4 regions of the Paenibacillus sp. CB74 genome follow, and region 2 is predicted to be linked to each of the others. Evidence: predicted binding sites of a transcription regulator. Region 2 holds the regulator's gene; each other region holds the start of a gene.

Region 1 (7,792 bases), on a different replicon from region 2:
CTGAAGGGATTCCCCAGATTGTAGTTGTAGGAACGAAAGAGCCAGAACCCGTCTACGTTGAACCAGATATCGAAGTACTGGCTATTCAGGACAATTTACTTATCACTCAGGAAGAGGGAGGAGCGAGTGCCTTAGTGGAGGAAATCCAGGCAACCGAGAATCAATCTATGTTACCTTATGACGGTGAAAGCCAAGAAACATTAACTGGATTCGAACTAACGGCTTATACAGCCCATTACGCCTCCACAGGTAAGCATGAGGGAGATCCGGATTACGGGGTTACAGCATCTGGAACAAAAGTGATGGAAGGTAGGACGATTGCTGTTGATCCAAGCGTGATCCCCATGGGCTGGTGGGTGTATATTGATGGTCTGGGTTACAGGAAGGCCGAAGATACAGGAGGAGCTATTAAAGGGAAGAAAATAGATGTGTATTTTGAAAGTGAAGACTATGCGAAATTCTTCGGCAGAAAAAAAGGATATACGGTCACCATAATCGGTCCTAATAAACCCGACGACATATCATCATAAGTACAAAATGAGTACTTCTCAACATAGGAATATAATGTTAAGATAAGTTTATTCTACCTTATCTTAAACGATTAAATCTTCTGCATGCGCGAGAGGATCACACTTTATAAATACACTTTAAATTGGTGGCAACCCGTCTAATGATTACTAGACATTTGTCATTCAGGTTAAAGTGTATTTTTTTGTGCCTCTACGCTGCATTCATCCAGAGAAGTAAAACTGAAATCATGTACAGGAGGTGCTCAAGTTCGTTACTTAAAAGTAGAATTGACAGCAAAATTATAACCTGGAGGTAACCCATGAAACTATTCAAGATTTTACTTACATCAATCATTCTATCCGTTCTGCTTACATCGTGTTCAATAAACCAAGAGAACTTTATTAAATCTGCCCAAGCAGTGGCAGACGGGATTGAGACGATTAATATTTCTTCTTCAGATCAGAAGCTTCAATTTAAAAAAGGCCAATTAAATGTTCTTTTCATTGATATTGGACAGGGAACATCAGTTCTCATTGAGAAAAATGGTAATTATTTACTTTACGATACGGGTGATAATGATAAAGAAGAATTGATGGTTCGGACTCTAAAAGATCATAATATTAAGAAAATTGATGTTGTAATTGGTAGTCATCCTCATGCAGATCACATCGGAGGACTTGATGCTGTAATTGATAACTTTGATGTGAAGAAGCTCTACATGCCAAAAGTGACCACAAATACTAAAACGTTTGAGTCTGTGTTACTGTCTGCGAAGAAAAAAGGTCTGAAGATAACTAGCGCAAAAGCAGGAACCACAATAGACTTTGGAAAAGACATTTCTGTTGATGTATTAGCCCCTATTAAATCGAAATATGATGATTTGAACGACTACAGTGTTGTTGTAAAATTAACCTATAAGAATCAGTCCGTTCTTTTGACTGGTGATGCTTCGTATGAAAGCGAGATGGACATGGTTAAGTCTGGTGAAGATCTTAGAGCTTCGCTCATTCTTCAACCACATCATGGGTCAAGCAGCAGCAGCTCACAGAAGTTTATTTCTGCTGTAAACCCTGAATACACCGTCATTCAAGTGGGGGCTAATAATAAGTATGGCCATCCTACGGACAAAGTATTGAAGCGTCTAGAAAAACAGAAGGTTAAAGTGTTTCGTAACGACTTACAAGGCTCCATTTTGGCCACAACCAATGGAGACAAATGGGAGTTTAAAACAGAACGATAGGGGTTGTTTATATGAAAGGTATCGTTGATCGATTCGAAGGTCCATTTGCGGTTATCGAAATAGATGGAGCGTGTGAGGATATCCCTAGGGACCAAGTAGATCCGGTCGTAAAGACTGGAGATGTGGTTAAGTTAGAAAATGGAAGATGGATTACCGATAAAGCTGCTACTAAATCGGCTGAGGAACGGATTAAACGCTTAGCTGATGAAGTTTGGGAAGATTAGTATCTATTCCCCTCCACAGTATTTTAAAGGACAGTAGAAGAGAAACAGATCCTTCACAGAGGCTGTTTCTCTTTTCTATTTACTATTGCTCCGATGCAGTATCAGAACCTTTGATACAGTTGGAGAATGTCATCAATTCCTCATCACTGATGAACCCGATTTGGTTATATAATTCTGCCCTTGATAAACTGATTCTATCTGGATTGTCTGGGTTCAAATGATATTGTTTCACGAAATCAAACTGATTTTTGTGTAAGACCATAATTGGTATACTTCGGTCTAAGATTGGAATTGTCGAGACTTCTTTACGGGTTCCATCTACTGCATTTAATTGGAACATTCTTTCATCATCTAGTGTGAAATACACTGCGTAATTTGATGATAACAGAGAGGAAATATTCATACTACCAGCTCCTTCCTTATGCCAAATTGAGATTGGCCCTAAGTATAATTCAGATGCCGATAATCGAGTAGTGACAGAAGAATTTATCCATTGAAAAATAGCTACATTACTTAAGATAGCTGTATAATAATTACAAATAAAAAATGTGAGGAGTTTATATCATGACAACAAATTGGGAGACAATTAAAAAGGTTGAATTTGAGGGTAAAACATTAGTCAACGCGGGTTTTTCTGGCGACAAAAAAGATACGGACCACAAGGTTACACAATTCTATGTTAATGAAGTGGAAATCGGGGAACAAGCGAATCATTATGGAGTAACCTGGGATTTTGGTGATTTTATTCACGCTGAAGAGAACAAAACATTCGAATGGCCAGCACCGCATGCTTACCGATTAGAAAGTAACTATACTAAACAAACCATTAATTATTTTACTGGTCCATCGTTGATCGACCTCAATCAAACTTTCCAAATAGGAGAAAAAGTATTGACTATACTGAATAGACCAGTGAGATTTGCGAAGATGGCCGGAACCTTGAACTATTATGCTGGTGCTGTAGACCAGGATAACAATGCTTATCAGGTTTACTGGAATATGTTCAACGTACTTGACCCCGTAGAGGTTGAATTGACTGTAGATTACAGCCGATATTGTGAACACTGTAAACAAACTTGGAAACGACCTTCTGAAAATGATGTATGTAATCATGTTTGGGTTCTCAATAATTAATCTTGGACCTCCCTAATTGCTATTATGCTTATAATTTTTCGAATACATAGGCCTGGAGGAGAAGTAAATGACTAAAACAGAATTGACTCGTGAGCAAGTGTTAGGTGAGGAATCTACCACTTAAATAAACCGGTGGGTTCAAGAATTCATTCTGGGATGGATTCCGTGGCTAGAAAAACGTAATGAATTTGAATCAGTTAGGTTTCAAAAACCTGGGGAGAAAGAACCGTTTAAGAAGTTTCAAGACTGGGAGGAACACAAAGAGCGGTATACAATTATTCGTTATTCTGAAATTGATCTATATAAGCATGTTATATATGGAGACGGGGATTTTTCAACCAACATTTCAGCTGCATATGCACTCGGTGAACACCTCAGGAGTTTGAACGATAACATGATTATGATCCGGTTTACAATGGAGTTGAAATTACAGATAATTGGTGCAGAAGAGTTTAGTCTAGTGCAAGCAACACCTGGGCAACGTTGCAAAGCTGCTATCTTAGCTCTATTGTAAGTGTGATCAAGATAAATCACGGGTAGAAGATTCGATTGTAGTTGTGGTGTTAAATTCTAGCTACCATAGAAGAAACAGCCTGTCTGATAGGCTGTTTCTTTTTCAATACTTTTGATGCTCTACCATACCACTGGTGTCTGAAAAGACTGTTCCATATTACACACATACATCAACTAATCATTTGGTTTAAATTTTTGTTCATAGGAATTCATCAGTTCTAACAAATCATACTTGATCTTAGTTCTTGCTAATTCCATATAATGAACGTAGCCCTTATTCTTGTATTTGATGATATATCTATCATGATGTTCTTCCTTTTTAATCACATAAATTACATGGTTTTTCATTTTCATCTTCAGATCTTTTAAATCGTTTAGTATCTGAGATTGGATCTCTTCTAAATGTGAACTATAGACTTCTTTAAGTTTAATATTGCTGTTCAGAATCTTTTTCCTGTCATGTTCAATGACATTTAAAAGGAAGGGGAGTTCAACATAGTTTTTTACCAAAAGAAGTTCTTCTTCGGTTTCGGACATCATAAAAAATCAACACGAATAATCTTGTTGAAATCCACCCAGTCAAAGTCGGCCTCAATCTCCACTTTAATCTTTTCTTTCTGAATACCAATTACAACCCCACGGAATGTCAAAAGGTTTCCATTTTTGATGGTTTCTATTTTGAGTGCATCCTTACAATAAAGAGACTCATTAATCTTATACATAAATTCTTGTTTCTCATCCTCATGGATTACGGGCATCTTTATCTTTTTAGGCTCTTCATGATGAGCGACAATTCGTTCACTGTGTTGAGGTAACATCATGCGGCTAGACTCCCATAATCCATTAGCAGTAAGTTTCTTTGCTCTCATTTAGCATGCCCCCCTATTTTTAAAGCTCGATCTCTAGCCAGTCCAGCAGTTGTTAATGAACTAGCACGCAAAATAGATATCTCACCAAATCGGTCTTTAATATCATCCATAACCTTGTCTAAAGCTCGCTGCTGCTCTTTGTTATCAAACAAGGACATCTGATAGGTATCAGCATCAACCAGGTCTGAAAGAGATACTGAGACCCTCCGGACGGGTAATCGATCCCAATGTTTGTAGAATAACAATTTGGCTGCTTCATACACTTCCGAGGTGATATTTGTGGGATCAGCAATTTTCATTTGTCTATGGAATCCGGTGGGGTGGTCAAAGTCAGCACCCGAAATTCCAACAGACACAACGCTTCCCATCATTTTTTTCTTTCTGGCCCGGCGTGTAACCTCCGAACTAAGCTCTGAGAGTATAGTCTCTACCTGCCAGCCTTCAGTAAAATCCCTAGGAAGCGTGGTACCATTCCCAATATTTTTTTGAATATTGTGAGTGCTCACAGTTACAGGAGAATCATCCATACCGTTCGCTGTCCGCCAGATGACTTCACCATTGACTCCCCATTTATCTCTCAGTTTGTATAGTGGGGTATTTGCTAAGTCGCCAATGCTATGGATACCCATTTTGTACAAGTGTTTATTCATCCTCGATCCAATTCCCCACATATCCCGTACAGGTTTATCCCAGATATACTTATTCAATTCAGATTTATGAAGATGAAAAATCCCAGAGGGTATTTTCTTACTTTGTAAATCAAGTGCTAATTTCGAGCATATCTTATTTTCTGAAAATCCATATTTTGATATAACTCCGGTTTCTTTATATATTTTTCTTCTTATTTGTTCAGCGAGGTCATAGATATTATTAGAAAATAAATGCATACTCCCTGTAAAATCGGCAAATGCTTCATCTATACTGTAATATTCTACCAGATCAGTAAACGATTCGATAATCCTAATAATGTGCATTGAAACATCAATGTACTCAGCCATATGTGGACGTACAACAATCAATTCCGGACATTTTTGAAGAGCACTCCACAGGGGCTCAGCTGTTGTTACTCCAAATTTTTTGGCTAATGGACATGCTGCTAAAATGATCCCTGATCTCTTGGCTGGGTCTCCTGCGACAACAAGGGGTTTATCACGGTATGAAGGAACCTTTGCTTTTTCAACACTCGCATAAAAACTTTGCATGTCAATGAGTGCAATAACTCGTTCTTTCATTACAATCAACCTCCGAACGCGAACATAAGTTCTGTATGTACATTTATTATATACCCACAATCCCGTATATATGCAAGAGGTATTATCTGCAAATTTTTTTTTGGAACGCGAAAGAACACACAACAATATAGATGAATTCTTAAAAGATAAGTGTTATAATTCGTTTATTATATCTTTGACACACTTATTCCAGTCACGCGACATATGGAATCTTAACTTACTAAATGCCTCTTATAGGACAAATGATGAGAAATCACATTTCCAACCTATAAGGGGCATTTTTTTGTGCTTTAAAGCAAATTTAGGGGGAGCGATGATGTTTGTTTATCACTACTACATACCTGGAAACTTTAAATCGAGAGCAATATTAAGCCTTTGAGCTAAATGTACCGGCAGTTATCAAGTAACCACATTTTTCTTTAACAATTACACTGATGTCTTTGAACCCTGGTCCGATTTAATTCGATCTTCTTTAAGAGACTGTTTAGCAAAACTTAATTCAATGGGCATGTTTAGAGAAAAAATGGTTAGGTTTCAGTTGCATGAACATCCCGATCGATTTAAACCAACGCCAATTATTGATGTAAACAGAAGTCAGAGACAAATGGAGAGAATCCAAAAGAAGTTCAACATTATATTTAAATAGGGGAGAAACTAACATGACAAAATCTCAAATCAACTTCTCAAGAATTGCAGATATTCTAGGCCTAGAAGAGGCACACGCTGAGGTCTTTTTAGCAATACCTCCCTTAGTGCAAGAATCTCTCTTCTTTAGGGTGCAATGTTTTTCTGAATTGCTATTGCAATATTCTGAACGTCCTCCAGCTTTAAGAGATCAATGGGCTGAAGTGAAAAGTGTTCAAGGACAGACAAATGAAGAAACTTGCGTGATGATTCAATTCAGTTCAATGACTGAGCAGCTCTCCTTTGTTGTACCCGTTACATCAGTTACTGGACACAAAGATTTGATTGTATCCAACCTTCAAAAGATGGAGCGGCACTTTTCTTATGTTATGAAAGAATGGGTTAATTCAACAAGACACGCCGCAGCAAATGAAGTACTTTATGCAGCTCATTAAATAAAATTTAGGTTGAATGAGAGAGGACAATTACTAATGAAGAAGATCATTTATTTTTTAGGAGATTGGCTTTCCTTTGGAAAAGATATGGGATATACATTCGCATTGAAATATAAATTAGGAATTGCTCAAGAGGGTATAGACTTTTTTAGTGCTGAAGATGAGGGAGAAGTCGCCCTACAAGATAAATCTAACTAGTAGAAGGAGTTTTTCATTATGGCAACTATTGATACTTGCGATTTTTGTTATAAAGAGTCTGTTTTGGGGTGTACCGGTGTTGGTCCAGAGACAGAGATTGGCTGTATTGATGTTATGGGCATATGTCCAACTTGTGAACTTAGCTCTCTTCGTTCTTCTATTCCAAATTTTCGTAATATGATTGAAGAGTACAAGACGAGTATGGATGACATCCATATAGAGCAAGATGAATACGATTATGTGGAAAAATCCTACTTTGAAGCTAAAGATGGATTACAAGAACGTTATTCTGATCAAAAATACTTGGCGAATAAAGTAAACAATTACTATTCAAATAAATATCCCGCTCAAGTCCATCCATTAAATAAGTCACTTGATGGTAACATGCACCCTGGGATATACACTAACTGTTCTGACGGTAATTTAACTGTTAAAATGAATCTCAATACGCTAGAAGACAGATTAGTTGCAGAGGAGTATACCGCTGCTTTAGGCATTCCAAGTGATTACAAAAATTATGAGCAAGTAATATTTATTTAATATAATTCACAATAAAGGGCCGATGAATGCTCGGTTCTTTATTGTGAACCTATAAGAACGTCCCTCTGAATAAAAATGTCTTATACATTTTATTGAGAGGGGCGTTTTTGTGCCTCTAGTCACAACCCAAACTATGTAAAAGGAGATAGATTATCATGAAAGAAATACTAGCGAACCGAATCGCTGAAGTTTTAAAGCGAAATGCACGTCCTATGCATATTAAGGAGATTGCCGCACACTTCCCAGACAAACC
Region 2 (7,792 bases):
CAATTGGTGACAGAACAACGTACATTTTTTTATACAGGACAAACTAAAAATATCGAGTATCGGATTAATGCACTTCAACAGCTTAGAAAAGGAATCGAAAAGTATCAGCAACGGATTCAAGATGCACTTCGGGCGGATCTGAACAAATCCGAGGCCGAAGCTTACGGTTCCGAGATTCGCATTGTTCTGGGTGAATTGGATTTTGCATTAGAACATCTGGAGGAATGGGCTGCGCCAAAACAAGTCCCAACCAATTCAGCTATGCCGGATGGGGTGAGCACCATTTACCCTGAACCATACGGAGTGGCTCTTATTATCGCACCTTGGAACTATCCTTTCCAACTGGCGTTTGGTCCACTGATTGGAGCAATTGCAGCCGGTAACTGTGCAGTTATCAAGCCTTCTGAATTAACACCAGCCGTATCTCGTCTGACGTATGATCTTATTCAGGAGATCTTCCCTCAGGAGTATATTGCCGTTATGGAAGGGGAAGTCGAAGCCAGCACAGCATTGTTGAAAGAGAAGTTTGATTATATTTTCTTCACAGGCAGTACGGGTGTTGGTCGCATTGTTATGAAGGCAGCTGCGGAGCACCTGACTCCTGTAACTCTTGAATTAGGTGGTAAGAGTCCTGCTATTGTCCATAGTGACGCAGATCTGAAGCTGGTGGCTCAGCGTATTGTTCGTGGTAAGTTCCTGAATGCAGGGCAAACATGTGTTGCTCCGGATTACTTGCTTGTGCATGAACAAGTTCATGACGAATTAATTAATCTGATTGGCGCAGAGGTCAAAGATAAATTTGGGGATGATGTGTTACAGAATGCTGATTTCCCACATATTGTCAACGCGCGTAACTTTGATCGGTTGTCGAAATTTCTTACAGATGGCAAAACGCTGATAGGTGGACGGTCTGTGCGTGAGCAGTTGCTGATTGAGCCGACTGTACTTGGAGATGTGAACTGGGATTCACCTGTCATGCAAGAAGAGATCTTTGGTCCGATTCTTCCCGTATTTAGGTACAGCGACCTGAATCCCGTGCTGGATGAGATTGTTCGCCGGCCAAAACCATTGGCACTATATCTCTTCACACAGGATGAGCAACTACAGGATCAGGTGCTGAATCAAGTTTCCTTCGGTGGGGGATGTATTAATGACACGCTTTCTCATATGACTTCGCATTATCTTCCGTTTGGTGGTGTAGGAGAGAGTGGTATGGGCTCATATCACGGACAACAGAGCTTTGATGTGTTCTCGCATCACAAGAGTGTTCTGAAACGCAGCGAATAATTATCCGATAAAACAATATAAACATAAAAAGAGGTTGGCCTGTTCATCAGGGCAACCTCTTTTTGTATTTCAGTGTATTGCATCTAGTTTTGTTACTCAGGTTAGATATTAATGAATATCTCGGAAAAGGCCAATGACTTTACCCAGAATACTAACGTGTTTCAAACGTAAAGGCTCGAAAGTCGCATTCTCCGGTTGAAGGCGAATATGATCTTTCTCTTTATAGAACGTTTTCACTGTAGCTTCATCGTCTTCAGTCATTGCCACTACGATATCACCGTTATCAGCAGTTTGCTGTTGACGGACAATAACGTAATCTCCGTTAACGATTCCTGCTTCCACCATACTATCTCCGACTACCGAAAGCATAAACACTTTCTGTTCACCTACATAATGTGTAGGAAGAGGGAAGTAGTCTTCAATGTTCTCGGTTGCAGTAATTGGAACCCCGGCTGTAACCTTACCAACGACAGGAATACGTGCAACGCTATGAGCAAATTGATGAGAATGCTCAGATTCTTCCTGGCTCAAAAGCTCAATGGCTCTTGGCTTGGTAGGGTCGCGTCGGATCAAACCTTTTTTCTCCAGGCGATCCAAATGTCCATGTACTGTTGAGCTGGAAGCCAGTCCAACAGCTTCACCAATTTCCCGTACGGAAGGAGGATACCCCTTCAACCGGACTTCATTTCGTATAAATTCCAGAATTGCCTGCTGCCTGCTGGATATCTTCGACATACCGTATCAACCCCATTTTAGTAACGTTTGGGAAAATTATAACATAGAACCTCCGTTCGTACAAACATAAGTTCTAAATAAAATGGCATATAATCAGTGTTTTTTAACTTATAGAACCGAATTTATCCAAAAGTCAGAGCAGAATACTGCAAATGCTTCGCAGAAGGGTTTGAATTAAGATATTTCTCCTTCAAAAAACAAGCGAACAATTGTTCTAAAAATCTATTGAACAAAACAAGTGTTCGTGTTATATTGATTTCAACAGATAGGAACAAACGTTTGGAGGCGGGTATTTAATGAGATATTCAACTTATCAAAGTATTTATGAACCGATGAATTCGGAACTGGTGAAGTCTAACATAGGGAACTACAAGAAGGTTTTAGCGCGTTTCAAGATTTCTTCATGGATATTAAAGGTAGCCATCACTTCTTTGATTATATTTATTGGATGTAGCACTGTATTAACGGTATTTGCTGGCAATGAGAATGATGTTCTGCCTGGAGGAAAGATAGCCGTTTCACAAGGGGAAACATTATGGAGTATTTCTTTGGAACATAAACCGACTAATATGGATACACGTATATATATAGAAGCAATTAAGAAAGTGAATCAACTTCAAGCGACTTCGATCCAAGTGGGACAAGTACTAACTCTACCGCAATTCGCAGAATAAATGCACATCAATGAGAGTTAACGCGTGTCAGCTTGACAAGCAGCCTTTATCATGGCAAAGTTAATATGACTTTGTATTTTTGGAGGGGACAAGCTTGGATATAGATAGTCTGGTAGCACGTATTAACGAATTGGCTCGTAAGCAAAAGTCCACTGGATTGTCGGAGGAAGAACTTGCTGAACGTGCCGAGCTAAGAGAGATTTATTTGAGTAATATTCGCAGCAATTTCAGACAACAACTGGATACCATTGAGATTGTTGATGATGAGAATGACAAAGGCCACCAAGGCAAACTCAAACACTAACGAAACCTAATGATATCATTATGATATTTAGGTTTCTTCCTGTTATTCTGAGTATGCAATTTATAGGGGGAAATGTTGGTTTACAGTTATGTAAGCCGATACAAAGACACATAAGGGGGATTCTCATGTCGCGTTCGTTCGAGAGAACGGTTAAGAAAAATTCCAAGCAGTTAAATCAGCAACGCAAAAAAAGTGGTCAGCCAATCACAGGTACACCAGGTGAAGAAGTCTTTAAGGGACGTAGCCTTTTGTTCCCTATATTTTTGATCGGTCTCGCCTTTTTGTATCTGTTTATGAGCACGTTCCTTGTGCAAGCTCCGATGACAACCTGGGACTGGGTGACGATGCTGCTTTACGTATTTTTGGCAGTCATCTTCATGCTTCGTCGTCCATACATCAAGATCAGCAGTAATCGGATTATAACAACAAAGGGTAATCGTGAACGTTCAATCGGGGTTGAAGATATTGTCAAATTCAGAATTGAACCAGGCACAGTTGTTATCGAACATAAAAGTCGCGGGAAAAGATGGGTGTTCACCAAGTTATTGAACCGTTACGATACAGATGCGATTGCAGAACGTTTGCTGAAGTTTGCAAAAGCACACCAGATCACCGTGGAAACGATCGATAAGTAATTATTGCATAAAGGGGTAGATGATCGGAATGGCGTTAAAAGCGATTTTGTTCGACCTGGATGATACTTTATTGTGGGATGAGCGCAGTGTTCGAGAAGCATTTCGTGAGACTTGTCTAATTGCAGCACAAGAGACTGGGGTCAAACCGGAGGAACTTGAAGAAGCTGTTCGTAACGAGGCACGTGCACTGTATGAATCTTATGAGACCTTTCCTTTTACCAAAATGATTGGAATCAATCCGTTTGAAGGCCTTTGGGCCAACTTTACTGGTGGGGATCAAGCTGAGTTCCGTCAGTTGGAACAACTTGCTCCAGCTTACCGTAAAGAATCCTGGCGTCGTGGCTTGTTGAAGTTGGGTATAGATCGGGAAGATCTTGCTGAACAACTGGCCGCGCAGTTTGGAGTAGAACGTAGATCCAGACCTCATGTGTACGAAGAAACGATGGATACTTTGCGTCAATTACAAGGGAAATACAAACTTTTGCTGTTAACGAACGGTTGTCCTGCTTTGCAACAAGAGAAGTTGGATGGTGTACCTGAATTGACTCCTTTCTTTGATGAGATTGTTATCTCGGGTAACTTTGGAAAAGGAAAACCAGATCCGTCCATATTCGAGCATGCTTTGAGTAAACTGGGTGTTAAACCCGAAGAGAGCATGATGGTTGGGGACAAGTTGACGACGGATATTCGTGGTGCTCTATCAGCAGGCATCCAAGCCGTATGGATTAACCGTGAGCATAAGAACAACAATGAAACGTATGCGCCTGACCATGAAATTACGCATTTATCCGAATTAGATCAACTTATTGCTAAGTTCTGAGCAAATCAGCCATAACATCTTTCCTCAGCACTCTGAAACATTGGAAGCTTCAATGAACGATGATATCGTTCTTGAAGTTACCAATGTTTTTTTAATTTGAGTAAATTAACTAAGTTACCTTGTTAAATGAGATTTCCATTTATTTTGCTAAAAGTTATTGAAATTAGGGGGGAGCTGGATTAAAATATAACTAACATACTAGTATGACTAGTATTTAGATTATTCTGAGCAATTTCTTTTGACTTAATTCATTTGAATTCATTTGAATGGAAGCGAGGGTTGTTGCTAATTATTTTTTATTTGTTGTAAGCGCTTTATACACTTCGAAGACCTTCTTTCGATTTGGAGATCACACCAATTATTAAGTGCTAATACATGATGTGAAGCACCTTGGATTGAGTGATTTTACATAAAACATCAAAATGATATCGCTTCCATTGGACTGTACTCTATTTCGTGGTGGGGGTGAAATTGAAGGATTGGTTGTTTTCTACCAAAGAAGCGATGGGAATTGCTCGTGAAATAGTTTATATCTATCAAGTCCTGGATTGGAGTGAAAACACATGGAGTCGGAAACCGCTAAAACAACGTTAACCATGACATCTTTACGTAAAGAAAGCAGATTACGAACGGCAGCAACTTTGTTCCGCAAAGACTGGCAGTTGTATTCACTATTAATCCTTCCCATCATCTATCTCCTTATTTTTAAATATGGGCCGATGATCGGAAATGTGATTGCGTTCAGACGCTTTGTTCCGGGAGGAAGTATATTTGGAGAAACGTGGGTTGGGTTAAGATACTTCAAAATGTTCATTGAGGACCCTACCTTTTGGAGAGTATTTGGTAACACGCTGATGTTGGGCGGACTCGCGTTGCTCTTTACATTCCCGGTTCCAATCATTTTTGCCTTGATGCTTAACGAAGTGAAGAGTAAACGATTCAAAAAGTTTGTTCAAACCGCGTCCTATCTGCCTCATTTTCTGTCCATCGTTATCGTGGCGGGTATGATCCTGCAGCTGACAGCAGTGAATGGTTCCATTAATGGACTGGTAGCTTTCTTCACTGGAGACAATATTCCTTTTATGCAGCGGGCGGAGTGGTTCCGAACAATCTATATCACTTCTGAGGTATGGCAGGGTATGGGTTGGGGAGCGATTCTGTATCTGGCTGCACTGACAACCATAGATGATTCTTTGTATGAAGCTGCGCGTATCGATGGTGCCAATCGGTGGAAGCAAACGATTCATGTAACGATACCAGGGATTTTGCCAACGATTGTGACATTATTGATTTTGAACATGGGTAATTTCCTTGCTGTTGGATTCGAAAAAATCTTACTCTTGTACAATCCGCTAATCTACGAGACATCTGATGTCATCTCGACTTACCTGTATCGGGTCGGACTGGAATCCAGTAACTTCAGTTATGCTACCGCAATTGGCTTGTTCGAATCGCTGATCGGTCTGATTCTGGTGTTCTCCGTAAATGCGATCTCACGCAGACTGACACAAAGAAGCTTATGGTAAAGGAGGAGCATCATGCAGGAATCCAGATCTTACAAGGTATTTAAAGTATTCAATGTTATCTTTCTGCTGTTCGTAGTATTTATAACGCTCTATCCATTCTTAAATGTCGTGGCACAATCCTTCAGTAGTGAGTCCTATATTAATTCGGGCAAGGTTAGTCTGTTCCCAAGAGGATTCAATGTGGAGACGTATAAGACCATCTCGCGTGACAGCATGTTCTGGACGAATTATAAAAATACGATTATCTACACCGTGGTAGGTACGCTAATCTCCATGTTCATGACAACTATTTTCGCATATGCCCTGTCCAAAAAGAGATTAATGGGTCGCAAATTTCTGACCATGTTCGCCGTATTCACCATGTTCTTCAGTGGTGGATTGATTCCAAACTATGTGTTGATTAATTCCCTTGGGTTCAACAACACCATGTGGGCACTTGTTGTTCCTGGCGCAATTAGCATATACAACATGCTGATCATGAAATCATTTTTTGAAAATATGCCTGAAGAACTGGAGGAAGCTGCCTCGATTGACGGTTTGAACACTTACGGAATCTTGTTACGCATTATTTTGCCACTAAGTAAAGCAGTTATGGCAACCATGGTGCTGTTCTACGCAGTGGGCCATTGGAATTCCTGGTTCCCAGCCTTTCTGTATTTGGACAAAAAAGAACTGTTCCCGGTCACCATTTATCTGCGCAATATGATTGCAGGAGCGACAAGCGGGGCGTCTGCCGGTGCAACCTCAGCGGATAACCTGACACAGATTGCTGCCAATATTAAATCAGTAACGATGGTATTAACCATTTTGCCGATACTCACCATCTATCCATTTGTCCAAAGATACTTTGTAACCGGAATCATGTTAGGGTCTGTCAAACAGTAAAAAGCAGCAGCTAGAGTAATTCACATGATTAATTTTTAGATGTTGTTTAAAGTTTAAGGCAAAGTCAACCTAAACCAAATTCAGGGGGATAACCTAAATGAATCAAAAGCCACGTAAGTTTGTTGGTAAAATGGTGTTGGCAACAATGATGACCTTCGTTCTGGCAGCATGTAGCAGCGGTACTGGAGCTGGAGGTGACGTCACGGAAGTTCAAACCAAGGCAGCGATGGAAACGTACAATGTAGGGGATACATTCAAGGCGACCGAGCCATTTAATCTATCCATACTATACAGTGATCATCCTATTTATCCTTATAAAAAAAACTGGTTACTTTTCGATAAAATTACCGAACTGACGGGTGTTACGCTTGAGCCAACGATTGTTCCCATGAGTGACTACTCTCAGAAGAGATCCCTTCTAATTAGTTCAGGCGATGCACCGCTGATTATTCCCAAAACCTATCCTGGTGAAGAATCTGCATTTGTATCTTCCGGTGCGGTCTTGCCCATTAGTGATTACATTGATTTGATGCCGAACTTCAAGGATAAAGTGGAAAAATGGGGTTTGGAGGATGAACTGGAAGGACTTCGGCAAGAAGATGGAAAGTACTATGTGCTCCCGGGTCTGCATGAAGAAGTATGGCCGGATTATACATTACTGGTAAGAACGGATGTTTTTGAAGAAAATAACATCGCCATCCCGACGACATGGGACGAATTGTATGATGCAGCCAAAAAGCTGAAAGAAATCTACCCCGATTCCATTCCATTTTCGGATGGATTTAAATTCAATAGTACATTGAACATCGCTGCTACCGGTTTTGGTACCAAGGCTGGATGGGGTTTTGGTAATGGATTGACGTATAAAGAAGATCAGGATGAATTCGTATACACGGCTACAACACCAGAATACAAAGAGCTGTTGA
Region 3 (7,792 bases), 800 kb from region 2:
TCAAAAGATACGGTGATTCGTGCAAGCGTAGTGGAGGGGACGAAATCGAATCTGAAGAAGCGAAGCGTGCGCCTTTGTCTCCGGATTTTCCCTTTAAAAAAGGGAATCAAAAAAATCTGGAGACAACAGTGATCAGAGGAACAATTCGTCGCCGTAGCGTCATCCAATTGCCGCACCCCAATTCGAAAGATACGGTGCTTTGTGCAAGTGTAGTGGAGGGGACGAAATCGAATCTGAAGAAGCGAAGCGTGCGCCTTTGTCTCGGATTTTCCCTTTAAAGAAGGGAATCAAAAAAATCTGGAGACAACAGCGATCGGAAGATCGATTCGTAACCGAAACGCCACCTACGCGCCGCACCAAACCTGTCTTTTGAACTATTAAATTAAAGGAAGTGGATCTACCTTGCCATCAGTTACACTCGAACGCAGTCGCAAAAAGCGGCTTGAACATGCACATCCATGGATATTTAACAATGAAATTGCCTCAGTTGACGGAAACCCGGAGCCGGGAGATCTGGTCAATGTATTGAATCATCAAGGTCGCTATCTGGCGACAGGTTATTACAATCCCGCATCTCAGATCACGGTAAGGGTTGTAGCTTATCAACCCCTGGAGTCCGAACAGATGGATACGGCGTTCTTTGTAGCGCGTTTTCGCGATTGCCTGCGTCATCGGGAACGTTTTATCCAGGATGGAGAGGCTTATCGTCTCGTTTATGGCGAAGCTGATTTTTTGCCAGGATTAATCGTTGACCGATTCGGCAGCATTCTCGTTGTACAGTTGCTCACACTTGGTATGGATCGTTGCCGTGAAGCTATCGTTCAGGCACTCATTGAAGTGATGCAGCCTGAAGGCATATATGAGCGCAGTGACGTCTCAATTCGTGAACTGGAAGGTTTGGAGCAGACCAAAGGTCCACTGTATGGAGAATGCCCAAGACATGTCACCGTTACCGAGAATGGACTACTCATTAAAGTCGATATCGTGGAAGGACAGAAGACAGGTTACTTCTTCGACCAACGTGAGAATCGTGCAGCGATTGAACCGCTTATGAAGGGTTGGGGCTATAAGAGTGGAATCACACTCCAAACGACTGAGCAGGACGGCACAGAGCAGCTCTTGCCTGTGAATAAAAGCGGTAAGGTAGTTACATTCCCTTATTGGGATGGTGCCACCGTACTGGAGTGCTTCTCACACACGGGCAGCTTCACGTTAAATGCTTGCAAATATGGAGCCAAGAAAGTGACTTGTCTTGATATATCGGAGCATGCCATTGAAAGTGCACGAACGAATGTCGAACTGAATGGTTTCACCGACCGTGTCGAATTCGTAGTTGCCGATGCATTCCAGTACTTGCGTGAACAAGTGAAAGGACTGGATGAACGTACTGCACGTGCGCGTGCTGGCGAACAAAAAGTAGATACTTCCAAAGCGCTTGCAGCTGGCGGTAAGACGTTTGATGTAGTGATCCTCGATCCCCCAGCGTTTGCCAAGACGAAATCAGCAGTCAAAGGCGCATGCCGTGGATATAAGGATATCAACCTGCAAGGAATGAAACTGGTTAATGAGGGCGGATATTTGGTAACAGCCAGCTGTTCGTATCACATGCGTCCTGACCTTTTCTTGGACACCATTGCCGATGCAGCGGAAGATGCTGGCAAAGTGCTTCGTCTGATCGACTGGAAGGCAGCCGGTAAGGACCACCCGCAAATTTTGGGCGTGGATGAAGGACATTACCTCAAATTTGCTATTTTCGAGGTGCGCAGCAAAAAGAATTAGAGGAGTCTCTTTTTACTTTTTTTAATCCTTCGTGAGATAAAGTGAAGTTTAAATGAATGATACTTTCGGTTAAAAGTCCACAGTGTGAACAGCTGCGGGCTTTTTGCCGTGTTAACGGAGAGAATCTCCGGTTTTACCGGATAGTGGCAAACGTATGTTCCGAACCAAGTCAGATATGTTATACTGGGAATTAAAATCTTGTACGTGTGGTTTGGAGGATTAGACATGTCCGTTCGTTTTCTTATTGGCCGGGCAGGCAGCGGCAAAAGCTCGCTGATTAGCCGGGAAATTACATCCTTGCTTCAAAAGGAGCCGCAAGGTAAACCTTTGATTTTACTCGTTCCCGAACAGAGTTCCTTTCGAACAGAGCAGGCATTGGTGTCTTCTGGAGCAATTAAAGGTACCATGCGTGCAGAAGTGCTCGGCTTTCGCCGATTAGCTTACCGCATAATGCAGGAAGCAGGCGGTTCTGCTCGTATTCCAATCGGAGCCGAAGGCAAAAAGATGCTGCTCTATAAGGTCATCCAGCGTCGTAAGGAAGAATTGAAGCTGTTTGGTGCATCTGGCAGCCAGCTGGGTTTTATAGGCGAATTAAATGACTTATATAGTGAGTTTAAACGTTATGAAGTTGATCCATCTTTGCTGGAAGAAGGGTTGTCTGGAGGGTATACCTCATCCTCTTCGCCAATTCTGGAGGACAAGTTGCATGACTTGAATCTGATCTATCGTGACTATGAACAGGAACTGACCAATTTATATATTGATGATGAAGATACGTTGACCGAACTGACAGAGCGCCTGTCTGAAAGTACATTGCTGCAGGATGCTCAGATCTGGATTGATGGTTTTCAGGGATTCACGCCACAGGAGATGAGTGTGATCGGTCGCCTGATGTTGCAGTGCTCTTCCGTGACGATTGCACTGACATTGGATCGTCCATATGATCACGGCGCACTGCCTGGAGAACTGGAACTGTTCTATCCAACGGCAAGTGCATATGCGCGTTTGAAAGGGATGGCTGAAGAACTGGGTGTACCGAGGGATATCACCGTGCTAGATTCGGAGATTCCACCTAGATACAAGGATCGTCCGGGACTTGCTCATCTGGAGGCTGGTTTTGACCGCCGAATTCGTTGGAAAGGTGATGGTACTGATTCAGGAATCCGCCTAGTTGCAGCGGAGAACCGACGAGCTGAGATGGAGGGAGCACTCCGTGAGATGCGGCGTCTGGCGCAAAACGAAGGTGCGCGTTATCGGGATATGGCAGTACTTGTTCGTCAGTTGGATACCTACGCTGATATAGCTGAACCGCTATTCAGGGACTATGGTGTACCTGTCTTTCTGGACCGCAGAAGAAATGAACTTCATCACCCATTATCCGAATTTATCCGTTCCGCACTGGATATTGTTCGGCGCCACTGGCGTTACGAGGATGTATTTCGCTGTGTCAAAACGGATCTGCTGCTTCCGCGTGATGGTTCCATCACTCGTGAAGATATGGACCAACTTGAGAATTATGTGCTGGCTTGTGGTATTCATGGGTATCGCTGGACTGACGGCAAGCCGTGGAAGTATGTACCCAGCCTGTCGCTGGAAGACAATGGTCAGGATGGCCGTAGTCGTGGACGAGACCAAATGCTTTCTTTAATGGAGCGTTGTCGAGCGGTCATTACAGATGCCTTGGGTGCTTTTGAGAAACGGATGAAAAAAGCAAAGACAGCCAAAGCTCAATGCGAGGCACTATACAGACTGCTGGAAGAGGCCGAGATTCCATGGAAGCTGGAACAGATGTCTGCTGAAGCTAAGACTCAAGGTGACCCAGAACGGTCGAGAGAACATCGGCAGATGTGGGGAGCTGTGCTGGATCTATTGGATCAGATGGTAGATATGATGGGCAATGAACGGTTGGATATCACTCTGTTTGCCGGGATGATTGAGACCGGATTAACGGAACTGAAGCTGGGTCTGGTACCACCCGCACTTGATCAGGTATTGGTTGGTTCCATGGACCGTACACGTCTTCAGGATATCAAATACGTATTTATCCTTGGTGCAGTTGATGGTGAATTGCCAGCTGTACCTCAGGATGATGGCGTATTAACGGAACTGGAGAGAGCGTTATTGACGGAAAGAGGTGTAGCGCTTGGACCAGGTGCAACGAGGCAAATGTTGGATGAACGTTTTCTGATCTATACGGCACTTACAGCGGCAAGCAACCAATTGTGGTTGAGTTACCCGGTTGCTGATGATGAGGGAAAAGCACTGCTTCCTTCCGAGATTGTCCGCCATGTACGGAAAATGTTTGGTCTACAAGAACAGCCATTGCTTGCCCAACCACCGGTTGTGAACTCGGAAGAATCCCATTGGTCGTATGTCACCCATCCGGGTCAGAGTCTGTCTGCGCTCATTGGACAATTGCGTAAATGGCGTCGCGGAGAAGACATCCCTGAAATGTGGTGGGCGGTCTACAATTGGCATGTATCTCAGGAGACAAGCAGACCTCAGCTGGAACGGTTGATGGGATCAATCTTTTATCATAATCGGGCATTGCCACTACGTACAGCCACCAGTCGCAGATTGTATGGCACAGAGGTAAGGACGAGTGTCTCGCGAATGGAGCGGTTCGTAGCTTGTCCGTTCTCCCATTTTGCTTCGCACGGGCTGCGTCTCAAAGAAAGGCAATTGTACCGCCTTCAGGCTCCTGATATCGGACAATTATTTCATGCTGCACTAAGTCAGCTGGCTATGCGTTTGCGTGAAGAAAATCGTAGTTGGGGCAGCTTGACCCCAGACCAATGTCGTCAGGAAGCCGAGCAAACTGTGGAGCAGATTGCACCACAGCTGCAAGGGGAGATTTTGCTAAGCACTAAGCGATACGGTTATATTTTCCGCAAATTGAAGGATATTGTTAGCCGGGCTTCCGTTATTCTGGGTGAACAGTCCAGACGTGGAAGTTTTGAACCGATTGGGCTGGAGCTTGATTTTGGACCGGATAAAACACTGCCGCCTCTGCGTTTTGAACTGGAGAACGGCTGTGTGATGGAGATTGTGGGTCGGATTGACCGTGTGGATGTGGCAGAAGGCGAGAATGGTCTGCTCCTCCGTGTCATTGACTATAAATCAAGCCAGACGGACCTCAAGCTGCATGAAGTGTACTATGGTCTGTCATTGCAGATGCTCACCTATCTGGAGGTGCTGCTTAGTGCTGCCGAGGAATGGCTTGGGGAAACGGCGATGCCGGGAGGAACATTGTATTTCCATGTGCATAACCCGCTGTTGCAATCCGCAAACGGTATGACATCGGAGCAAGCCGGACAAGAACTGCTGAAACGGTTCAAAATGAAAGGTCTGCTGCTGGCGGACCGGGATGCTATCGCGCAAATGGACAATACCCTGGATAAGGGATATTCGGCCATAATTCCGGTTGCTCTTAAAGCAGATGGCAGCTTTTATAGCAGCGCCGCTGTAGCTACGCCAGAGCAATGGGATACGCTGCTTGCTTCAGTTCGTAGTAACATCCGCGAGATTGGTACCCGGATTACGGATGGGGATGTGGCGATTGAGCCTTACCGTATTCAGCAGGAAGTGGCATGCACGTTCTGTCCATATAAGCCTGTTTGTCAGTTTGATGAGAATATAGAAGGAAATGAATATAATCTGCTTGCCAAACCGGGCAAACAGCAAATCTGGGATATGTTATCTCACACCAAGGGAGGGGAAACATCATGACGAATATGCCTAAACCGGAAGGAAGCTTCTGGAGTGACGATCAGTGGAGTGCGATCTCGGAAAGCGGAGAAGATATTCTGGTTGCTGCTGCGGCGGGATCGGGAAAAACAGCCGTATTGGTTGAACGTATTATTCGCAAGATCGCAGATCCCTCCCAAGGATTCAGTGTGGATCGTTTGCTTGTAGCTACGTTTACCAAAGCCGCCGCCGCCGAGATGAAACAACGGATTCGGGAAGCACTGGAACGTGCGCTTGAAGAACAGCCTGGAGAAGAACATCTGCGTAAGCAACTGTCCCTGCTTGGGCGGGCATCCATTACCACATTGCATTCATTCTGTATGGAAGTCATTCGCCGGTACTACCAGCAGATTCCGTTGAACCCGGCTTTCCGTATCCTGAATGAAAATGAAGCGGAAATCATGCGGCAGGAACTGCTGGAAGAACTCTTCGAGGAAAAGTATGGTGAAGAAGATGAAGGCAGTACATTCCGTGAATTGGTGGACTGGTTCAGTGGAGAGCGAAACGATGATGCCATGCATCGACTGGTGCAACGCTTGTATGATTTCTCCCGCAGCCATTCCTGGCCGGATCATTGGCTCTCAGAGATGGCATCCGCTTTTCAGGTGGAGAGTGTGGAGGAGCTGGGGCATTCAGCATGGGTTCAGAGTATTATGCGTGATGCTGCTCTTGCTTTAAGTGGTGCAGCAGGACTGCTCCGCCAAGGCATCCATATTTCCATGCAGCCGGAAGGCCCTGCACCGTATGCAGATACGTTAAAAGAAGATCTGGTGATGGTGGAGGAGCTGCTGTCTGCGATCCAGGTTATGCCGTGGGAAAGGTTGCCCGAAGTGTTTCAACCCGCTGCATTTGGCAAACTGAAACCCTGCAAAAAGGATCAAACGGACCCGGCTTTACAGGATCAAGTGAAGGAACTCCGAGAGGCTGCGAAAAAGGCAGTTTCCGACCTGAAAGGCTCATTGTTCGGAAGAAGTGCGTTTTCGTTCTGGCAGGAGCTGGAGCAGGCGGCACCACTCATGCAGGAGTTGTCGAGGTTGGTTAGTACATTTGGAGAACGTTATCGGCAGGCCAAACAGGAACGTGGGCAAGTGGACTTCAGTGATCTGGAGCATTATTGTCTTCACATTTTGCGACATGAGGATTCAACGCCTGAACTCTCGATGCCTTCCGATGCGGCTATGGAATATCGTTCGCGATTCGATGAGGTGTTGCTTGATGAATATCAGGATACCAATACAGTTCAGGAAGATATCGTGAAACTGATCTCCAGAGAAAACCCGGGTAACCGATTCATGGTAGGTGATGTCAAACAGAGTATCTACCGGTTCCGGTTGGCTGAGCCAGGTCTGTTTATGAACAAGTATCGTCAGTACGGAGCGAACACGCATGAGGACAGAAATGGTGAAGATCGCCCGAATCGTACAGGTCAACGTATTGATCTGGCACGTAATTTCCGCAGTCGTTCGGAAGTCGTGCATTCGGTCAATATGATATTCCGGCAACTCATGAACGAAGGTGTGGCAGAGATTGCTTACGATGAACGAGCACAACTGGCATATGGGGCAACGTTCCCGTCAGAAACGCTTGGCGATGAGGCGTATACACCTGAACTCATGCTGATTGATCGTCAGGGCGGCGGTCCTGATCTGACAGAGAGTACGGATGAGAACGGGGATGCAGCGGTCTCCGCAGAACTGGAAAGTGCCGAACTTGAGACAGCCCAGTTGGAAGCACGGGCAATCGCAAGGCGTATTCGTGAGATGGTTGGAGATACGGACCAACCTGCCCTCCATGTGTACGACAAAGCCCTGCAAACGATGCGCCCGGCACGTTACGGTGACATGGTCATCTTGCTGCGTTCAACCTTGATGTGGGCTCCGCTCATGATTGAGGAATTCAGACAGCAGGGAATTCCTGCTGGAGGAGAACAGAGCAAGGGGTACTTCCAGGCCACGGAAGTGGAAATCATGATGTCTATGCTTCAGCTTGTTGATAATCCAAGGCAGGATATTCCGCTCGCTTCCGTGCTTCGTTCCCCGATTGTTGGATTGGATGAAGAAGAACTGGCACAGATTCGGCTCGGTGACAAAAGACAGTCATTCTATGATGCAGTTATAACGGCTGCTGGGGAATGGGGCGATTCTTCCACTAATGACGTACAACAATCCCGGCAGGAAAATCATCCTGATTCCAATATCGTCCAGTTGCAGTGGCCGGAAGCCTGGTCAGAGATGGAACAAGGACAGCGGGAGACAGCCGCTTCTGT
Region 4 (7,792 bases), 410 kb from region 2:
AGTCATCATATTTTAAGGGAGTCAATACTCCATTTATAATCACTCTCCCTTTGCTGAAGATGGTGATATATGAATTGACATTAAATAATATGATAACTATAATATTTTAAAATACACTCACAGATACAGACTTATATAAGGGGGAGAAGTAGGGATGCCTTATCCAAAAGGGCACAAGCTCAAAGTTCGGAACCATATTATTACCAGTGCGGCCAAAGCATTTCGAACCCATGGCGTGCGGAATATTAGTCTTCCACATATTATGAAAGGTGCTGGACTGACACATGGGGGATTTTACTCCCATTTTGAAAATAAAGATCAGCTTGTGATGGAGACCTGTCATTTCGCCATTAGTGATACCATTGCAATGCTACAGAGCATTGCAGACAAAAACAAAAACGAAGATCTGACGTCGATTGAGGCTGTCATTGATTTTTATTTAAGCTCCCTGCACCGAGATCAGACAGAAGTCGGTTGTATCTTACCAGCTTTATCGGGAGAGATTTCCCAACTATCGGAGGATATTCGACAAGCTTACACGCAGGAGTTGCAACGTTTTATCGCGTTTATTACAACTATGGCTGGGATGAATACCGCTGATGGTTATGCGTTGGTAAGCAGTATGGTAGGTACCGTTGCACTGGCACGGGCAGTTAGTGATGCGAAGTTCAGTGATGACTTGTTACAGGCAGGTCGTGTGCAGGCCAAACAAATGGTAAAGATCGGCTCCAGGTAACAACGACATTGATGACACAGAGGAAATGGGGGAATGATCGGATGATCATTAGAGAAGCCCGTATTGCAGACTATCCACAATTGAGACATATTTATTTGGATTCCCGGCGGGAGAGCTTTCACTGGGCCAATGCCGATGAGATGAGTCTAGAAGATTTTGACCGGGATACATCGGAAGAACAGATTCTTTTGGGAGAGGACAACGATCAAGTACTTGGATTTGCGTCACTATATGTACCTGACCGCTTTATTCATAATTTGTTTGTGCACCCAAGTGCTGCCGGCAAAGGGGTGGGAAAGCAGTTACTTCAGCAATCCGTGGTCGAACTGGGAACGCCTGTCACATTAAAATGTGTCTCGGATAATCATAAAGCACTCACATTTTATAAAAAGCAAGGCTGGAAAGCTATTGTAGAAGAAGGTGAACCTGGATCAAGATATTGGGTTCTTCAATATAAGGAATGAGGGAAAAGAAGACATGAATATCAGAAAAATAAATGAAAATGGAGTATTTATTGCTTACGTTACGAGTGATAAAGAATTAATTACCGATGTTCAATCCGCTATCGATCTTATGGCTACGGTTCGATATGAAGCCGATTGTCACCGTATTATAGTTAACAAATCTGCTGTCAGTGAAGTGTTTTTTGATCTGAAAACACGGCTGGCAGGTGAAGTGTTGCAAAAGTTCATCAATTACCAGACCAAAATTGCGATTATTGGTGATTTTTCCGGTTATACCAGCAAAAGTCTTCGAGATTTTATCTATGAAAGCAACATGGGGAACGATATATTCTTCGTAACAGAGGAAGAACTGGCTATTGAAAAGCTAAGCAAGAAACAGTGATTTAAATTAACTAGGGCGTGTCTGAAAACTCCGAAAGGAGCAGATTTTGCCGAATTTTCGTTCCAAGCAAGAAAGTTTTCTGCAGGCGTGCCGGGGCACGTCAAGGGAAAGTGACGCAGCAGGGGGCGAAAAGGCGGTGAAAGATGCACTTCAGCGAGTTTTGAGACACGCCCTAAAGAGAGATGGAGAGATTGAGATGGATATTGTGTCATATCGGGAGCAAGATCAGGAACGACTGGTTCAGATTTGGGAGAGAGCTGTTCGAGCAACACATACATTTTTGGAGGAACAACACATTCAATTCTATCGGGATGTGGTAAGCAAAGTATTACAGGAACGGCAAGTCGAGGTGTGGGAAACTCTAGATAAAGAACATCAGCCTGTCGGTTTTATCGGGTTGCAAGATAACTTTATTGAGATGTTATTCGTCGATCCAAGTCAGCATGGACAGGGAGTTGGTCGTCTGCTGATCGAACATACCATCAAGATCAAAGGACGCCACCTAAAGGTGGATGTCAACGAACAGAATCCTGGAGCTGCACAATTCTATAGCAAAATGGGGTTTGTACAGATCGGACGCTCCGAATTCGATGGTTCTGGTAATCCGTTCCCGCTATTGCATCTGGAAATTTCATAAAGGATAAGAATGTTCCCGTTGAAGTCGCTAATTTAGCGACTTTTTTTTGCGGGCGTAACCTAGTATGATCTGAATCCTTCACTTGGTCCTATGCCAAATATAAATATTTACCTCTTGCATAAAGAACACATGTTCGGTTTATAATATATACAAACATACGTTCTTAAATGTACAGGAGTGATTTCAGTGTGGACTAAGCAGCGAACCATCATGCTCATTGATATGCAGAGTTTTTATGCTTCAGTCGAAAAGGCAAAAATGCCCCAATACAAAAATAGACCTCTCGCCGTTGCAGGCGATCCAGCAAGACGTTCTGGCATTATTCTTGCCGCTTGTCCATTAGCCAAAGCTAAGGGGGTATCTACCGCAGAACCACTCTGGCAGTCTCTTCAGAAGTGCCCTGAACTGATCATTGTCAGACCTCACATGCAAGAATACATTGAAGTTTCCACCCAAATCATGTCCATTATTGAGGAATTCACCGATCTGGTTGAGCCATACAGTATAGACGAATTATTCGCTGATTTTACAGGGTCTATGCATTTATTTGGTAATGATCCAATCGATTTGGCCAAACAAATTCAAGACAAAATCTATAACGAAACAGGGGTTTACGCCAGAGCGGGCATTGGTGAAAACAAAATTATCAGTAAATTGTGCTGCGATATGATTGCTAAAAAAGCGGAAGGTGGCATTTTTCACTTAAAGAAAGAGGAGTTACATCTTCACATTGGAGATAAGCCCATCCGCGATATGTGGGGGATTGGCTCAAGAATGGAAAAACATCTCTGGAAGATGGGTATCCGAACCATTAAAGACCTGGCGAATACGCCTCTTTCCAAATTAAGAAGCAAATGGGGTGTTAATGGAGAAGTCATCTGGAGGGTTGCCAATGGACTCGACAATTCGCCGGTAACGGTCAACACACACAATACACAAAAGGATATCGGAAACGGAATGACCCTGCCCAGAGATTTCACAGAAGCATGGGAGATTGAAGTGGTTATTCTCGATATCTGTACAGAAGTGTGCAGAAGAGCCCGTAAAAAGGGGCTGATGGGTAGTGTCATATCTGTGAGTGTATCGGGAGCAGATTTTGATCACCCAACGGGTTTTCACAGGCAGGTTAAACTGTCTGATCCTACAAACATAACCGTTGATGTGTGCAAAATAGCCAAACGCATATTCCATCAACATTGGGATGGGCAACCTGTGCGCCGTGTAGGCGTATCCCTATCTCAATTATCCAATGCGGATACATATCAACTATCTTTCTTCGATGATCAAGAGCAGAAACGAGCCATTGATCAGGTGATGGACAACATCAAGGATCGATATGGCGACATTGCCATTCTTCGAGCGAGCTCCATTACGGCTGCGGGCCAAGCGATCGATCGAGCATCTAAAATTGGGGGGCATTACAAATGAGCAAAAAACTGGAGGCCAATGGATTATGGGAATCGAGCCGCATGATGCTTCCACAACATAAAGAACGAATTATACAGCATCGTACTCAAATTCATGTTCAAGCGAAACCTCTGATTCATGAAGATGAGTGGGAGATTATTGCTCAACATATAGATATGTCCCTCAACTATACGTTGCAAGCCACCTTTGAAGTATTTCATGAGTCAGGCAATCGGTATATACACGGGATCGTCACTTCAGTCAGTGCCTTTGGAAAAAAAATAAAAATTGAAATGGATAATGGATTTGAATGGGTCGATTTTGATCAACTGGTCACTGTAAAGTTTGAAGAAGGAGGAGGTGTGTACGGTGAGACAAACTTCTGAGGAACTTGCACTCGTCAAGAGGCTGGTTGAGCTTCCGTATCTTTTAGGTGCTCTGGAGGTAGATAAGCATAAAATATACGCTTCAAACTTTAAGATGAAATCGGTGTATATTGATTACCTGGACGGTACTCAAAAGAAAATTGCTTTAGAGATGTACAAGTCAAAACAAAGTTTAAAGGAACATCATATAAAAATCATTGAAGAGGAGAGATCCGAGCTGAGTTTAACAGTAAATTATTCGGTAAGAGGTTACCTTCACAAAATGACTCTATTGTGGAGCAAAGTGAAAGTGGATGTGACCTTAATGCTTACTGAACATATGAGCGTTGATATTACTGATATGCCAAGATAAACATAGAGTTAGAGCAGAATACGGTATATAACGGCATAGGGTGGATATAATACAGCTATAACCATTGTTTTCTTCTCCCGATTTTGGGTAAACCGACCTTTGAAATTGAAGGGTCGGTATTTTTTGTCTTAAATTTTGTGATTGGCATATTAACCATATAAAATGAGAGAACTCACGATTCAGTTACATACAGATAGACATATTTATCCATATTGTTCCGACCCGAAACAAGAATTTATCCTTCAGAGGAATGGTCTGGATAGCACGGCATGGTTCCGTTATCTTGACAGCCAGGAGTATTATAATACAACGTTGAATAAGAGTAGTACATTGGTGACTCACCGTTGAACAACGGAGGATTTTAATGGGTGGAGGGGAGGAAAGTTATGGACTACAATTCACGGAAGGTAGCAGTGTTTGAGACAGAAGGGTTCCGTAACTGTACTGTAGCGGCATGTCGCCGTCATACCGTCGCTCTTAAATCTGACGGAACAGTCATAGCCGTGGGTGATAATAAATACGGTCAATGTGATGTAAGCGATTGGTCCCATATCGTCGCCGTTGATGCCGGTAATGTTCATATGGCTACGAACACAGGTAATGCTCATACCGTTGGTCTTAAATCTGATGGTACGGTAACAGCTATAGGTTGGAATAAGCATGATCAATGCAATGTAAGCGAATGGCGCGATATCGTAACCATTTCAGCAGGTTGGTGCCGTACTGTTGGGGTTAAATCAGATGGCACCGTGGTTGCGGTGGGGCGAAATAATGAAGGGGAATGCAACGTGAGCAGCTGGCATGATATTATATCGGTCACGACGGGGGACTGGCATACAGTTGGTCTAAAAATAGACGGTACGGTAACAGCAGTTGGTAACAATAAATATAACCAATGTAGCGTAAACGACTGGGGCGACATGTTGGCTGTTTCGGCAGGGTATCTTCATACGGTTGGGCTTAGATCGGATGGCAAGGTAGTGGCTACGGGTAGAAATCATGAAGGGGAATGCGACGTAAGCGGTTGGCTCGATATTGTCGCAGTTGCAGCGGGAAGTTATCATACCGTTGGTCTTAAGTCTGACGGTACAATGGTTGCTGTGGGTTCTAATAAACATCAACAATGCGACGTAAGGGGCTGGCATGACATTAGAGCTATTTCAGCGGGCTGTGCCCACACAATTGGATTGAAATCGGATGGTACGATGGTTGCTGTGGGTGATAATGATTATGCACAATGTGATGTAAGCGGATGGAGTAACATCCAACAATATCATTTCAACAAGGAAACGAATTGAACAACTCTCAGGACCCGTGCTGTCTTTTAAGATAACATGGGTTTTCTATTTATACTGCAAAAGAGGATTGCCATCTCAGTAGGAGACAAACCAAAGTCCCGTTGAATCCAAAGCTGTATGCTCCTTAAGTAGAGGGGGAGGGTAGATTAAAGTCGAAGAGGGACTGCATTTTGCATTCCCTCTTCTTAGTGATTTTACAATTAGGAAGATATAATCTTCTAGTTTTTAGCCTAGTTTTCGCGAACCATTGAACCACACGGATTGGATTGACAATGTATCTGAAATATTAGTGATCGGATCACCGTTTATGAGAATAAGATCAGCACGTGCACCTTCGGTAATCCGGCCACGATCATGTAGACCAAAGCAACGGGCCGGTTTGGAAGTAGCCGACTGAAGAGCTTCGATCGGAGTGAACCCAGCCTTCACCAGCAGCTGCATTTCGTGGTGAACACTGGCCCCATGAGCAAGGCCACCAAGGTTCGGAACGGGAACCGGTGCGACATCCGTCCCTACAAGAATATCAACTCCGGCACGGTGAAGATCCATCACATTTTTAAAGCTGTTCTCCATATTTCCATGTGGGAACGTATTGAAGCTTGAGTTCAAGATATCGATCCAATCTGGACTTAATTTGGAATGAACTCGTGGATCATTAGCCAATTCCGATGCCGGATTACCTATAATCGATGAATTCAACACCAAGCACGGTGTAACAAAAGCTCCAGAATCAGCTATGGATTTGACCAATTCGGACGTGTACTCGGGTCTGTCGATAAACAAGTGCCCCAAACCGTCGACTCCAAAATCGATGGCTGCTTTCGATGAAAGAGCCGTCAAAACGTGGGCAATAACCAACTTATCGAATTTGTGGGCTTCAGTAACGGCTGTTTTTAGGATCTCATCACTTAGAACAGGCAGGCCAGGTGCACCCATAACCGTCCCCTCTTCAATCATGATCTTAATATAGTCGGATCCATTCTCCACTTGGGTATGCACATGTTTGATCGCTTCTTCAACCGTCGTCACTTGAGGTATTTCGTCGTGATCGTGAGCGTAGGCGGCCAACATGGCTTCCCGGTCTTCCTCCGATAACTTCTCCAGTTCCTTTAATACGAATTCAGGTATTTCATCTCCATCAGGCAGTAATTCATCTGGGTGCCCACCAGGAGCGGTAATCGCCGTACCAGCAGATCGGACGTCTGCGATGTCATCGACATTTTTTAGCTGAATTTCGCGCCCTCTTTTAGTAAAGTCGCCGTTCATTTCGAGTTCTGTTGTAACGCCGAATTTTAAGGCATCCCGTAATCCGCCAATTGAGGTATGGACATGTGCATCAATCAGGCCGGGTATTAATGTCGCATTTTCTCCATCGATAATTGTTGCGTCGCTTGGAATGTCTCCGCCCACTGAAATAATGGCCACCCCTTTAATGACAATATGTCTGGGAGCAATGATTTGATATCCATCAAAGATCCGTACATTCGTAATCGCAGTAATTTTTTCTAACCCAGCATTCTGATTTAATTTCTCCATCATAAATCCTCCTAATGTGTTTGTGACTGAACAATTCGCAGTATAACTGTTAGGTATCTAACAGTCAATAGTCTAATAATCGTTTGACAAGCCTATTGGGATCACTGTATATTTTAGCTACTTACAATTAGATTCCTAACAATTAGAGAGGAGACGATGGACGGTCATGCATTCCCGAGAAGATACGCCTTATATGGAGTTGTTTCAAATTATCGGTCTTAAGTTAAAGAAAAGAGCGGATGAAAGTATAAAAGAGTTAGGATTAAGTTCTCAACAAGGAAAAGTAATCGATTATATTTATGAGAATCAAGATAATCATATTATTCAAAAGGATCTTGCAGATCGGTTTCATCTGCGTGGGGCAAGTGTTACAAGCATGCTTCAAGGTCTAGAGCAAAAAGGTTTCATCGAACGGAAAATCCCGGCCAATAATGAACGGCAAAAAAATATTTATGTATTACCAAAAGCGGTTGACTTGATTGAAGACTTTAATAACTCATTTCAAAAAGTAGAGGATGAAATTGTTCAAGCCCTAAATGACGAGGAGAAGCAAATCTTAAAGAAATTATTGATCAGAATTAATGAACGCATATA

The links. Region 2 encodes LexA, which represses DNA repair genes until DNA is damaged. Its sites were predicted from a motif close to CGAACATATGTTCG; they were not measured.
Region 1: the regulator LexA is predicted to act here: its motif matches at 5,742-5,755, upstream of ACX9NY_RS30585 (DNA polymerase IV).
Region 3: the regulator LexA is predicted to act here: its motif matches at 1,927-1,940, upstream of addB (helicase-exonuclease AddAB subunit AddB).
Region 4: the regulator LexA is predicted to act here: its motif matches at 2,370-2,383, upstream of ACX9NY_RS07685 (DNA polymerase IV).

Annotation. Positions count from the first base shown of each region.
Region 1 is NZ_JBVMUS010000002.1:69,616-77,407, forward strand. It holds gene ACX9NY_RS30550 (3D domain-containing protein) at 1-530, shown strand, start outside; gene ACX9NY_RS30555 (ComEC/Rec2 family competence protein) at 830-1,750, shown strand; gene ACX9NY_RS30560 (DUF3006 domain-containing protein) at 1,762-1,974, shown strand; gene ACX9NY_RS30565 (hypothetical protein) at 2,057-2,377, opposite strand; gene ACX9NY_RS30570 (hypothetical protein) at 2,539-3,108, shown strand; gene ACX9NY_RS30575 (YhjD family protein) at 3,796-4,161, opposite strand; gene ACX9NY_RS30580 (YolD-like family protein) at 4,158-4,490, opposite strand; gene ACX9NY_RS30585 (DNA polymerase IV) at 4,487-5,722, opposite strand; gene ACX9NY_RS30590 (hypothetical protein) at 6,382-6,801, shown strand; gene ACX9NY_RS30595 (hypothetical protein) at 6,838-6,999, shown strand; gene ACX9NY_RS30600 (hypothetical protein) at 7,018-7,539, shown strand; gene ACX9NY_RS30605 (DNA methyltransferase) at 7,695-7,792, shown strand, end outside.
Region 2 is NZ_CM146009.1:1,287,434-1,295,225, forward strand. It holds gene ACX9NY_RS05910 (aldehyde dehydrogenase) at 1-1,287, shown strand, start outside; gene lexA (transcriptional repressor LexA) at 1,396-2,022, opposite strand; gene ACX9NY_RS05920 (LysM peptidoglycan-binding domain-containing protein) at 2,319-2,696, shown strand; gene ACX9NY_RS05925 (DUF896 domain-containing protein) at 2,791-3,000, shown strand; gene ACX9NY_RS05930 (hypothetical protein) at 3,126-3,635, shown strand; gene ACX9NY_RS05935 (HAD family hydrolase) at 3,664-4,455, shown strand; gene ACX9NY_RS05940 (ABC transporter permease) at 5,052-5,981, shown strand; gene ACX9NY_RS05945 (carbohydrate ABC transporter permease) at 5,994-6,866, shown strand; gene ACX9NY_RS05950 (ABC transporter substrate-binding protein) at 6,964-7,792, shown strand, end outside.
Region 3 is NZ_CM146009.1:489,609-497,400, forward strand. It holds gene ACX9NY_RS02195 (class I SAM-dependent rRNA methyltransferase) at 403-1,779, shown strand; gene addB (helicase-exonuclease AddAB subunit AddB) at 2,005-5,508, shown strand; gene addA (helicase-exonuclease AddAB subunit AddA) at 5,505-7,792, shown strand, end outside.
Region 4 is NZ_CM146009.1:1,693,172-1,700,963, reverse strand. It holds gene ACX9NY_RS07705 (TetR/AcrR family transcriptional regulator) at 155-736, shown strand; gene ACX9NY_RS07700 (GNAT family N-acetyltransferase) at 778-1,200, shown strand; gene ACX9NY_RS07695 (DUF4180 domain-containing protein) at 1,214-1,582, shown strand; gene ACX9NY_RS07690 (acetyltransferase) at 1,779-2,219, shown strand; gene ACX9NY_RS07685 (DNA polymerase IV) at 2,430-3,647, shown strand; gene ACX9NY_RS07680 (YolD-like family protein) at 3,644-4,012, shown strand; gene ACX9NY_RS07675 (YhjD family protein) at 3,996-4,364, shown strand; gene ACX9NY_RS07670 (RCC1 domain-containing protein) at 4,751-5,662, shown strand; gene ACX9NY_RS07665 (amidohydrolase family protein) at 5,888-7,198, opposite strand; gene ACX9NY_RS07660 (MarR family winged helix-turn-helix transcriptional regulator) at 7,365-7,792, shown strand, end outside.